DNA from 2 places in the Paenibacillus sp. MER 99-2 genome. Region 1 is predicted to be linked to the other one. Evidence: a T-box and tRNA genes for the amino acid it is inferred to sense, from the RefSeq annotation. Region 1 holds a T-box; the other holds one or more tRNA genes.
What was found. A T-box is a leader RNA that pairs with one kind of tRNA and senses whether it is charged. The one in region 1 lies ahead of trpS (tryptophan--tRNA ligase), so its partner is inferred to be a tRNA-Trp.

Region 1 (5,594 bases):
CATTAGATGTTACTTTCTCAAGCAGCCCATATACGAACTTTAGCGGATTCATCTCAGCATCATCATAATAGTACAGAGCGCCTGCTTTTTGAAAAGGGTACGACTGCTTGATACGATCTTCATCCCACAGATCAACCTTGAATCCGTATTTCTGAAGCAAAGCATATTCTTCGTTTAGAGAAGAGACATCTTCCTTGTCGCTTGCATAGTACAAGCTGTCACGTCTGATAAAGTCCGGATCAATAGGCAGCTGGCTACTGAGTCGCTCAATGTCATTGATCGATTTTTCACATAGTTTAAGATGACGAGCAGCCATTTCTTCACCAAAGGAATTACATAGCGATACAAAGCTCTTCTCACCGGCATATTGAATCAGAGCTGTATTGGTGCTGGTGCTACCTTCTCCAGCTTTTCTTTTGTCCACGATCACTACTTTTAAACCTTGTTCACTAAGGATGTTCGCGCACTGGGCACCTGAACTGCCAGCACCAATAATGAGTACATCACAGGATAGGTCTTCTTCTAGCTTAGGATAAGAGGGTGGGTTAACAACCGTTGTTGGCCAGTACAATTTTCCACTTTGCAGATCCATACCAAGTCTCCCTTATATATAATTCGGTATGTAGTATTAGCATTATGATGCAGCCCGATGCAACGATGTAATAACCATTAACACCTATGAATGGATTGGCTTTAGCCTGAATTTAAACCAGAGCCTTCATTAGACGATTGCTTACCTCCTTTTTTACGAATGATGCTGATGATCAGCAGCAGTAATGGCATCAGACCAAATAAAAAGAGGGTCATATTTCCAAGAAAATCACCTAATGCGAACGTTTCTTCCAGATTTTTCGGTAAATAGGCGATGATATATAGCACAGGCAGCAACGCATATTCCAGACCTGTGATATTTTTGAGACGAAACAAATCTCGAATACCCACGGCGGCAAAATAGTGCTTAAACGCATACGTTGCAAAAATTTGCATGAGCCAGAAGACGATAAAAAGCGATTCGTACCGCTCAAAAAATACGCCTTCAATTTCGAAGCTACGTACCATGTCAAATGTTGGCCAAGTACGAGTCTCAATGCCTGGCAAAGACAAATTTCCTACGACCATGACAATGGTAACCAGATAAATGATGGTACAGATAAGAATGCTATATATAGCAGCTTTATTGCTGGCTTTGACGTCTGCCATGAGTGCTGTAATGATCAATAACACTTCATAACCGGAATAAGACAGAAAGGAAGGCTTAATTCCTTTTAGTACAGGCAGAATCCCTTCACCTAGAAGCGGTCTGAGATTACTAAGCTCAAACATTCTGCTGCTTAGAACAAAAACGACTGCTAACAATAAGAGGGTGACGGGTAATACAATTTCAAAAACACGGATGATTACTTTAAGACCACCGCTAATCATGTAAATACCGATCCATAAGCTGACCATAATGGTAACCCAGCTTGGTGTACGTTCAAGAATGTACATGCTTGTAATTTCAGCCATCACTCGAACTTCGAATGAACACAGAATAACAAAATACATAATAATCAACAGTCCAATAAGATAGGAAACCCATTTACCTGTAATTTCAGGTGTAAACTCAAAAACGGATTTGCCAGGAAATCGGCGACAAAGTGTAACGAGTAAAACACTTACTAATGCTACTAATACACCTGACAAGATGATGGAAATCCACACATCTGGTGTTTTTACTGCTTTACTAATTGTGCGAGGTAGTGTTAAAATTCCGGCTCCAAGGATCGAATTAATAACGACAATGACTACCCCAGATGTGCTGATCTTCGATCCGGACTGCTTCATGATCTCACCCCAAGCTGGAAAATTTTTTAGTAGCATTCCCCAGTGTAGCTTTTTTATGTAAAATGGGGTTTGGTGATGTACATCGTGATTTACCTTGTAAATTGAAGCTTGATTTTTGCTTTACATTCGGATAATATGTATTTTAATTTAGTAATAGTTAGCAATGAATGGAAAGAGTAATTGCATTGAATCGTCCAAGCGAGCCGGCGAATGGTGAGAGGTCCGGTACGAGAATGTGTAATGAATGGGTCCATTCGCTTCAATCCGAACTTCGCATGGCGATCAGTAGGCGTTGACGGTATCCCTCCGTTATCCATGGGCACCCTGTTAGTCGTTTTGACAGGTGTGAGTGCAGCCGAGAGGCTGAATTCGGGTGGTATCGCGGAGTCTAACACTTCGTCCCTTTTAGGGATGGAGTGTTTTTTGTTTTTCATCTGTTAGGTAATGAGAATTTCAGTGAACTAGGAGGAATGACAATGAAACAGAGAATTTTATCGGGTATTAAGCCGAGCGGTGACTTGAACATTGGAGGGTATGGTGGTGCTTTAAGTCAATTTATTAAGTATCAACATGAGTTTGAGTGCTTTTTCTTTATACCTGATCTACATGCGATCACGGTGTATCAAGATCCAGAAGAATTACGGCGGCGGTCACGAGAAATTGCAGCATTTTATATTGCGGCAGGTGTAGATTCTGCTAAAGCATGCATATTTCTTCAATCCCAGGTTGCAGCGCATCCTGAGCTTTCATGGTTGCTGGAAACGCAGGCTAGCTTTGGAGAGTTGAGTCGGATGACACAATTCAAGGATAAATCAGAGGGCAAAGATGTTGTCAGCTCTGCGCTGTTTACCTATCCCGTCCTAATGGCCGCGGACATTCTACTCTACCAGGCGACACATGTACCCGTAGGGGAAGACCAGAAGCAGCATTTGGAACTAACGCGTGATTTAGCCGAACGGTTCAATCATCGCTTTGGTGAAACATTCACCCTACCTGAGCCCATTATTCAAGAGATTGGATGCCGGATCATGGGACTGGATAACCCGTCGAAGAAAATGAGTAAAAGCAACCCGAATCTTAGCAGTTATGTGCTGCTCTTAGACTCACCTGAGATAATCAAGAAGAAATTTGCTCGTGCAGTCACGGATTCTGAAGGAAGCCTATATTACAATTGGGAGACGAAACCTGCCATTAGCAACTTAATTGAAATCTACTCTGTATTCTCAGACGAATCAATAGAGAACGTTGTGAAAAAATTCGACGGACAGGGTTATGGTACATTCAAAAAAGAATTAGCTGAACTGGTCGTTGAGAAATTAGTCCCGCTTCAGAATCGATTCAAGGAAATCGTGAACTCGGCACAGTTGGATGCGATTCTTAAGGATGGTGCTGAACAAGCAGCCATTCAGGCGAACATTACACTTACCAAAGCGAAACAGGCGATGGGGTTAATCACATTTTAGATAACACATTATTTCTATTGCTATATCAATTGAACAAACACGAGGTTCTTTCCATATATCCTAAAGTATTCTCCTTTGTATTTTCGGATTTGTGAAGATCGATGGTAGAACAGACAATAACCTTTCACGGGTGATTGGATCGTCATAGTTCCAAATAGAATCTAACCAGTGAACGTTGTAAGGTGACGATTTTTCTGAAAATAACGGAGTGATAAATTGCAGGTCTGATGGATTGGACAGTACAAAGTTGCGGTCGCTTAGGTACCGGCTAATTTGATTAAGTTCAATTTGCACCCACAGCATACCCTCTTGAATGAAGTGGTTAACAGGTGCAGGGGGACGAAAGCCAAGGGATTCATATAACGTAGCCGCAAACCCGTTTTGCCCCATGACATAGACTTTTTTGCCCAATACAAGATATACCGTAGCGTGTTCTCCCACATGATATTGATCGGATAATTGACGCCGTAGACGCCGTATATTTGCCTCATATCGGTTAATCCACTGTTCTGCTACTTTATTTCGATTAAAAAGATCGGCGATGTAAAGTAACCGTTCGTAGGTGGTGTTTCTACCAGAATATACAATAGTTGGCGCTATGGCATCTAATTGTGACAGTTGACGTTCACAATAATTGCCTAACAGCATAAGATCCGGTTTTAACGGTGAAACCTGCTCCGGGGATGCTTGTAATCCGATATCTAAAATGCTGTGCAGCTTGTTTTTGTATATAACTTGCGACTTCATCGTAGCAATACCTGCTCCAATTGGCATAATGCCAATGGCAAGCAACTCACCGATTGTATTGGTTCCAGTTGCAACGATGCGATTAGTCGTTTCGGGAAGCTGTACCTTCCGACCAAGAGAATCAGTAACAATTCTTAGGTGAGTACGCGAAAAAATATTGGCAAACTCACGTGGTGCATAGCCTGTGAATTGATGAAAGCGCCGGCTAAAGTAGTATTCATCCTTAAATCCGACTTGCTTCGCGATTTCTCGTAATGTTTCAGACGAACGAAGCAACAGGTTTTTGGCATGCTTTACGCGCAGTTCTGTCAAATATTCAATCGGTTGTTTACCAGTAATTGTCTTGAATTTTTTGCTGTACTGCCATCGAATCATTCCTGTCATCTCGGCTAGGTATTCTACTGTCAATTCTTTGTTATAATGCTGCTCCATGTGCAGCAAGGATTGGTGTACTGCTTTTTCCTGATCTACTGAAGGGTTAGCTTGCTCCATTTGAGCCATCATACCAAGGATTAGTTGTAGTTTTGCCTGAAGAATAAGATATTCCGGGGCAAAGGTGGGAAGGTGCTGCTCTTGTGTGCGAACTTCCCCGTGTTTTTGCACATGGGCATTACGTGGCCAGGAGCATTCCCAATCCTCAGCTACCAGTGTTGTTTTTAAGATGGACATAGGCAATTTGTACGGATAACCAGAAATAAGCGTAGCATATGGAACTCGACGCAGGATCAGACCGTCTACTTCAAAATTTTTAAAGGTAAACCACGCTACTCTTGCTTGAGAATTGTCTGTTTCAAGTCGGTAGATATGCTGATACGAAAGGATAATGCAGCTACCTTGGCGCAAATTTTGGGTAACGTTATCGATATGCAGGCGAACGCCATGATCCATGATGATGAGTAAGGTACAGCAATCCGCATGATTATTCTCAATACGTATATTCTGAAGGGTACTCTCTGACGATAATGGGGTAGGACAAAGTAGAGCATACTGCTGTAATTGTATGTAGGTGGAAATATTGTGCATTCAGATGCCTCCTGCTAGTGATAATTATTCTCAATAAAAGCATCTTATCATAATTAATCCTATAACGACTATCTATACAATGTTTTATTCGATCTTGAAGTGACCTGTAGCTACTTTTTCGGATCTTGAAATATCAATGATTTTACTGAAAAAATCCCCATAGCCAAAGAGCGGGGGATTTATTCATAATTTTGATTCAGATTAACGATTCATCCATTTCGGCAATTCTTTAAGTAGCTGCTCCAGTGCTAAAAGGTTATCTGTATTCCAATCCGCAGAGGCGGTGTAGACATGTCCTGCTTGAACGGCCGGCAAGTTTTTCCAAAGCGGACTCTTCTGTAAATCATCTGACTCTGTTTTGCTTTCGTTATTGTCCTGAGTGAGGACAAACAGATGGTCACCTGCATATTCAGGTAACAGTTCTTCTGACAACTCGATGAAAGTATAGTTTTGAGAAATTATATTTTCTTCTACAGCACGCGGAACAGCAAATCCATGTTCCTGATATAGGACTGCACCGAGAGAACGATTACCCAT
Region 2 (5,594 bases), on a different contig from region 1:
TCAACAGCTACTTTCACAAATGCAATCTAACGTAGAACACAAACTGGCTACTATAAGTTATATGTTGGATCAGGCAACTCGCTCTCCACTTACTGTACAATCTCTGGCTTCACCTCAACTAAGTCCAAAGCCGGCTATTGCGAACAAATTGCAATCCGAGTTTCAACATATGAGATCCTGGGAGCCGTTAATGGATATTACACTTGTTAACCAAACTCAGGATTGGCTTATCGATCATGCAGGCCTTTATCTGAATACGGATTTCCCACTGTCTCTACCTATGAAAGACTTATTGTCAAATACGCTCACATCAGGTTGGCAACTTGTCCCGTCCTCTGTCTTTAACAACCAAGAGCGGATGAAGAGTTCTGGCTGTAATTATCACATTGCACTAGCTAGATCGATCCAAACGAAAAATGATTCAACAAACTCGGCGCTTATTGCTGGAATACCTGCGTGTTCACTACAGACGCCTATTGAGTCAGTGGATGCGAGTTCATCCACTTCAGGACTAATCATAATTAATCGTGAACAACGTATCATTGCACATCCAGACCCAAGCTACATGGGTAAGCCTTTAGCAGCGACTGGCTTAATTTATAGTGACACTGGAGTAAGCTTGAGTGAGCAGCTCTCTCCTGCCTCGCTTCCAGCATCCTCCTCCTACGGTGAGCTGCGCACGTCAGATCAGCACTATTCCATGGTATACGCCCAATCCCCATTAAAAGGATGGAGCTATATTCTGATTACGCCAATGAATGTCCTGAACCGTGAGTATATTCAAGTCGCACTACACACGATGTATATCAGTATGGGAATGTTACTTCTTTCTCTACTGCTTTCCTGGCTAGGTTCAAAGCGAATGCACACACCTATTCGTAGACTTCTCTCTCAAATTGGTATTCATGATCAAGTAGCGGCAACAGCTACAGGTTCACTGCAAGGGGCGAAATCGGCGCTCTCCATGGATGAATTCGAACAGATCAGAGCTGGGGTCTCTCAATTATCCGCATCCCGTTCTCAGCTTGAGCACAAGTTGAATCATTATGTGATGCAGACACGTAGCCATTTCTTAATGAATATATTTCTGGGAAAATATCCACCCATTAAGCTACAACACATCTTGAATGAACAAGGATATGCCTCTCAGCTCAAGCAATGGCAACATATTTCCGTTATAACGATACAAGCAGATCTTGTGAATCATACAAAATATAGCCCACAAGACCGGGAACTGCTCCTGTTTGCTATTCAAAACATGCTAGAGGAGACCATCTTGCCCGAGATGCAACTGCTTCCGATCTTAATCGAGCAGACGGTTGTAACCGCCATTGGAACCTATGAATCTGATCCAGATGAGTTTACGAAGCAACTATATGCTCAAACTGAGCAACTGCAAAGGCGAGTTGAAGATCTACTCAGTCTACAGGTAAGCATCGGCATCAGTCAGCCTTATTCTACCCTATTGGAAGTCCATCAAGCTTACAATGAGGCTATGGAGGCTCTCCAGCATCGTCTCAAATTAGGAACTGGCGTTATTATCCCATATGAAACAGTTAAGACTCATATTTCTCATTGGTCACTGGCTTACCCGGAGTCATTCGAGTATGAATTAATTCAAGCGATGCATTCCGTAGATGACGCTGAAGCTAATTCTATGCTCCATCAGCTACTTGAGTATGTATTTCATATGGAATCGACACCAGATGAGTATCAATTGATATTGATGCGATTGCTCACACGTATTCTGTTAATGATGCAGGAAGTCGGCATACCCCTCGGGCAGATTACAACCGGACAGGGCAGTATATTCAAAGAACTCTTTACACTACAGTCTGCAGCTGAAGTCGAACAATGGTTTACTCAACGTATTATCATGCCAATTATAACTATTCTCAAAGAACGACAGTATGCGCAGTACCAACATATTTCTGAGAAAATGATTGCTCTTATCCAGCAGAGTTATGATACAGATCTTACATTAGAGGAGTGTGCTACCCTTCTCCACTATAATGCCAATTATCTAAGTGGTGTATTTCGCAAGGAAACAGGGTGCTCCTTCAGTGAGTACCTCACCAAGCATCGATTTACGATAGCGAAGAAGTGGTTAGAAGAGACCGATTTAACGGTAAAGGATATTGCGGCTCGGCTCCGGTATAACAACCCTCAGAACTTTATTCGTTCTTTCCGTAAGTGGGAGGGTATCACACCTGGACAATACCGGGAACGTAAACGTCGTGCTGGCTATGTACAAGAAAGCCGCTCATTAGGAAAATAAGTTTGCATTGGTGCCAAAATCATTACACCGACGCGACAGTCAGGAGATACACTCGGTGCGGCTATCTAATCTATCTCATCACAATACGTGTATACCGTCTGTTCGTTATTGGAGATCGGAGATGACGGAAAGGGTCGGAAATGAAAGCAAAAAGGAGCAGATCAAAGGAGCAGATCATCTGCTCCTTTTTTATTTTAATAACACTCATTAACATTACTTACTTGATATTCTTCAATAACAATCATTGTTATTATGAGATACTTATTTTATTTGTTTGTGAGAACCTTCATGTTTGGCTGCTCCAACTGAATCAGAATTTTACCAAACCGTCCTCCTCTTAAGAACGTCACCGTTCCTTTATTGTATGTCTCTCTAATGTATTGCTCAGCCAAGCTAAGGGATTGTTCGTCCGTTGGTAGACCATACGTATTCAGCCATTCAGGTAGCTTCTGTACAACTTCTTCCACAGGCAGTTCAATGGTATTCACTTCCTTGGTAATTAGCGTTGTATAGGAGTAACCCCTCAGATAGAGCAACTGTTGAATGAATCCCATATCACTTGGTTTAAATGGTGTCTCCACCTGAAGCACTTTTCTTAGTTCATCAATCAGTGTGTGCTCCCGTTGTCCAGCCATCGTACTGATATACACATACTTACGGGCAGAATTAATGGCCTGCTCAATCGTCTCCCAATCGGACATAGCTGGACACATCGATGCAAAAGCAACATCGTACTTTTTCCTCCACCCTTTTTGCTCAATAGATATTTCTTCAAACCGCTCGCACACGATTTCAATCTTGGATGTCAAAGCTGCTGGAATTGTCTCCTTCATCAAGGAAACGAGTAGCTCAGAAGGTTCGACCGCGGTTACGCTTGCACCCTTCTCTGCGAACGGGATTGTGAAAATGCCAGAAGCTGCCCCAATATCTAAAACCGACATTCCTTCAAAATCTACACCTTGATTCTCGATCCATCCCATAATGCGCTCAGAGCGTGCTTTCCCCTCTGTTGTAAAGGATTGCTGATGATACTCTTTAGCCCATCTCTCAAAAGCTTCTGCTGTATCAAAAGGGGCGCTTGGCTTTTTATATTTGGGACTCCTCGGTCTATTCTTCCAAGCCTCTTCCCACACAGAAAGGTCAAATAATCCTTGGGTAATATCTAATTCTTTGCTTGGTATCACTTCTGTCATCTCTACACACTCCATTTCTTCATTCAGATTATTAGATCCACTTCATTGATTTAACTCATATTTGTACAAGGATTCATATAAGGAAATAACTCAGACATGATTTCATGACGTCATGAAGTTGATATTGTATGGCTTCGAGGCTTTACCACGTAGAGACTCTACGACTTAGAAACTTGATGATATTTAAACTTTTCGAATTAACTTCATCTTTCCTACTTATAGCTCAGATGTTTTTTTTTAATAAATATAAATATGAATATGAATACAAATACAAATATAAAGGAGTCATTATATCTTTAATTAGATGCAGCAGCATATCAATGATAACTCCTTTGTACCCACATCATTATTAGTTAATATAAGTAGAGCATTCAAGTTGATTAAGGACTTTACTTATCTATAATATACCCAATGCCAGATTACGTCAATATACAGACAACAGAAATGACTGAACGGATATAGTTTCAACTTACACATCATTGAACATTAAGTATTCTCTCTTTACAAAAAGAACCCTATGAATTGCAAGTGCAATCCATAGGGTTCTACGTTATACCGGCGAGAGGACTCGAACCTCCACGGTTTCCCACTCGATTTTGAGTCGAGCGCGTCTGCCATTCCGCCACGCCGGCACATATTCTTTTCACATACTGAGAAAATAACTGGAGGCGCCACCCAGATTCGAACTGGGGATAAAGCTTTTGCAGAGCTGTGCCTTACCACTTGGCTATGGCGCCGTATTAATTTGGAGCGGAAGACGGGAATCGAACCCGCGACCCTCGCCTTGGCAAGGCGATGCTCTACCGCTGAGCCACTTCCGCATAATGGCTGGGGATATAGGATTTGAACCTATGCATGACGGAGTCAAAGTCCGTTGCCTTACCGCTTGGCTAATCCCCATAGACAAAACAAAGGGGCGATCGAGGGGAATTGAACCCCCGAATGCCGGATCCACAAACCGGTGCGTTAACCACTTCGCCACGATCGCCATATATACTATACTTTTAAAATTAATTGGCAGGGGCAGCAGGAATTGAACCCACACCAACGGTTTTGGAGACCGTTGTTCTACCTTTAAACTATGCCCCTAAAAACTGGTGGAGGATGATGGATTCGAACCACCGAACCCGTACGGGAGCAGATTTACAGTCTGATGCGTTTGGCCACTTCGCTAATCCTCCATAAGTGGTGCCGGCGAGAGGACTTGAACCCCCAACCTACTGATTACAAGTCAGTTGCTCTACCAGTTGAGCTACACCGGCGTATTAAGTTATAAATGGTGGCTCGGGACGGAATCGAACCGCCGACACGAGGATTTTCAGTCCTCTGCTCTACCGACTGAGCTACCGAGCCATAATAAAGTTCAAACTTAAATGTTACACTTTACCTTGGGCGTCGGTGCCTTATATCAGATCTAGTGAACAGTTTCCTCATGTGGGAAATATGGCGGAACCGACGGGATTCGAACCCGCGATCTCCTGCGTGACAGGCAGGCATGTTAGGCCAACTACACCACGGTTCCAGATCACTTTCGTAAGAAAGTATAATTGCGGGGGCAGGATTTGAACCTGCGGCCTTCGGGTTATGAGCCCGACGAGCTACCGGGCTGCTCCACCCCGCGTCGTTATAAAAGATATATGGTGGAGGCTGAGGGGATCGAACCCCCGACCCTCTGCTTGTAAGGCAGATGCTCTCCCAGCTGAGCTAAGCCTCCGAATAACACATTTATGATCTTAACATAAAACCGCTATTAAAATCAACTTCTTTTTTTGAAGAAAAGAATGACCCGTAGGGGATTCGAACCCCTGTTACCTCCGTGAAAGGGAGGTGTCTTAACCCCTTGACCAACGGGCCTTGCTAAAAAAATTATCTGGCGGAGAGAGAGGGATTCGAACCCTCGAGACGCTTGTGACGCCTACACGATTTCCAATCGTGCTCCTTCGGCCAGCTCGGACACCTCTCCATATGGCTCCCCGAACAGGGCTCGAACCTGTGACAACTCGATTAACAGTCGAGTGCTCTACCAACTGAGCTATCAGGGAATATAATACATCCAGAGTGTTGTTCTCTGAAAACTAGATTCGAAACGAAAGTCTGCGACTAGAACGTGCTAATTGGATAAG

Region 2: it encodes a tRNA-Trp, which carries the amino acid that the T-box ahead of trpS (tryptophan--tRNA ligase) is inferred to sense. The anticodon was not compared.

Annotation. Positions count from the first base shown of each region.
Region 1 covers NZ_JAMAUZ010000001.1:1,499,429-1,505,022, forward strand. The annotation lists gene M3636_RS06770 (NAD(P)/FAD-dependent oxidoreductase) at 1-592, opposite strand, end outside; gene M3636_RS06775 (GerAB/ArcD/ProY family transporter) at 694-1,824, opposite strand; T-box leader at 1,979-2,231, shown strand; gene trpS (tryptophan--tRNA ligase) at 2,301-3,287, shown strand; gene M3636_RS06785 (AraC family transcriptional regulator) at 3,348-5,057, opposite strand; gene M3636_RS06790 (ABC transporter substrate-binding protein) at 5,259-5,594, opposite strand, start outside.
Region 2 covers NZ_JAMAUZ010000012.1:109-5,702, reverse strand. The annotation lists gene M3636_RS29875 (helix-turn-helix domain-containing protein) at 1-2,278, shown strand, start outside; gene M3636_RS26860 (class I SAM-dependent methyltransferase) at 2,545-3,471, opposite strand; tRNA gene M3636_RS26855 (tRNA-Leu) at 4,025-4,103, opposite strand; tRNA gene M3636_RS26850 (tRNA-Cys) at 4,135-4,208, opposite strand; tRNA gene M3636_RS26845 (tRNA-Gly) at 4,218-4,292, opposite strand; tRNA gene M3636_RS26840 (tRNA-Gln) at 4,297-4,371, opposite strand; tRNA gene M3636_RS26835 (tRNA-His) at 4,387-4,459, opposite strand; tRNA gene M3636_RS26830 (tRNA-Trp) at 4,487-4,560, opposite strand; tRNA gene M3636_RS26825 (tRNA-Tyr) at 4,567-4,652, opposite strand; tRNA gene M3636_RS26820 (tRNA-Thr) at 4,658-4,733, opposite strand; tRNA gene M3636_RS26815 (tRNA-Phe) at 4,749-4,824, opposite strand; tRNA gene M3636_RS26810 (tRNA-Asp) at 4,916-4,993, opposite strand; tRNA gene M3636_RS26805 (tRNA-Met) at 5,019-5,092, opposite strand; tRNA gene M3636_RS26800 (tRNA-Val) at 5,110-5,185, opposite strand; tRNA gene M3636_RS26795 (tRNA-Glu) at 5,254-5,325, opposite strand; tRNA gene M3636_RS26790 (tRNA-Ser) at 5,343-5,434, opposite strand; tRNA gene M3636_RS26785 (tRNA-Asn) at 5,438-5,513, opposite strand; partial or broken rRNA gene M3636_RS26780 (23S ribosomal RNA) at 5,586-5,594, opposite strand, start outside.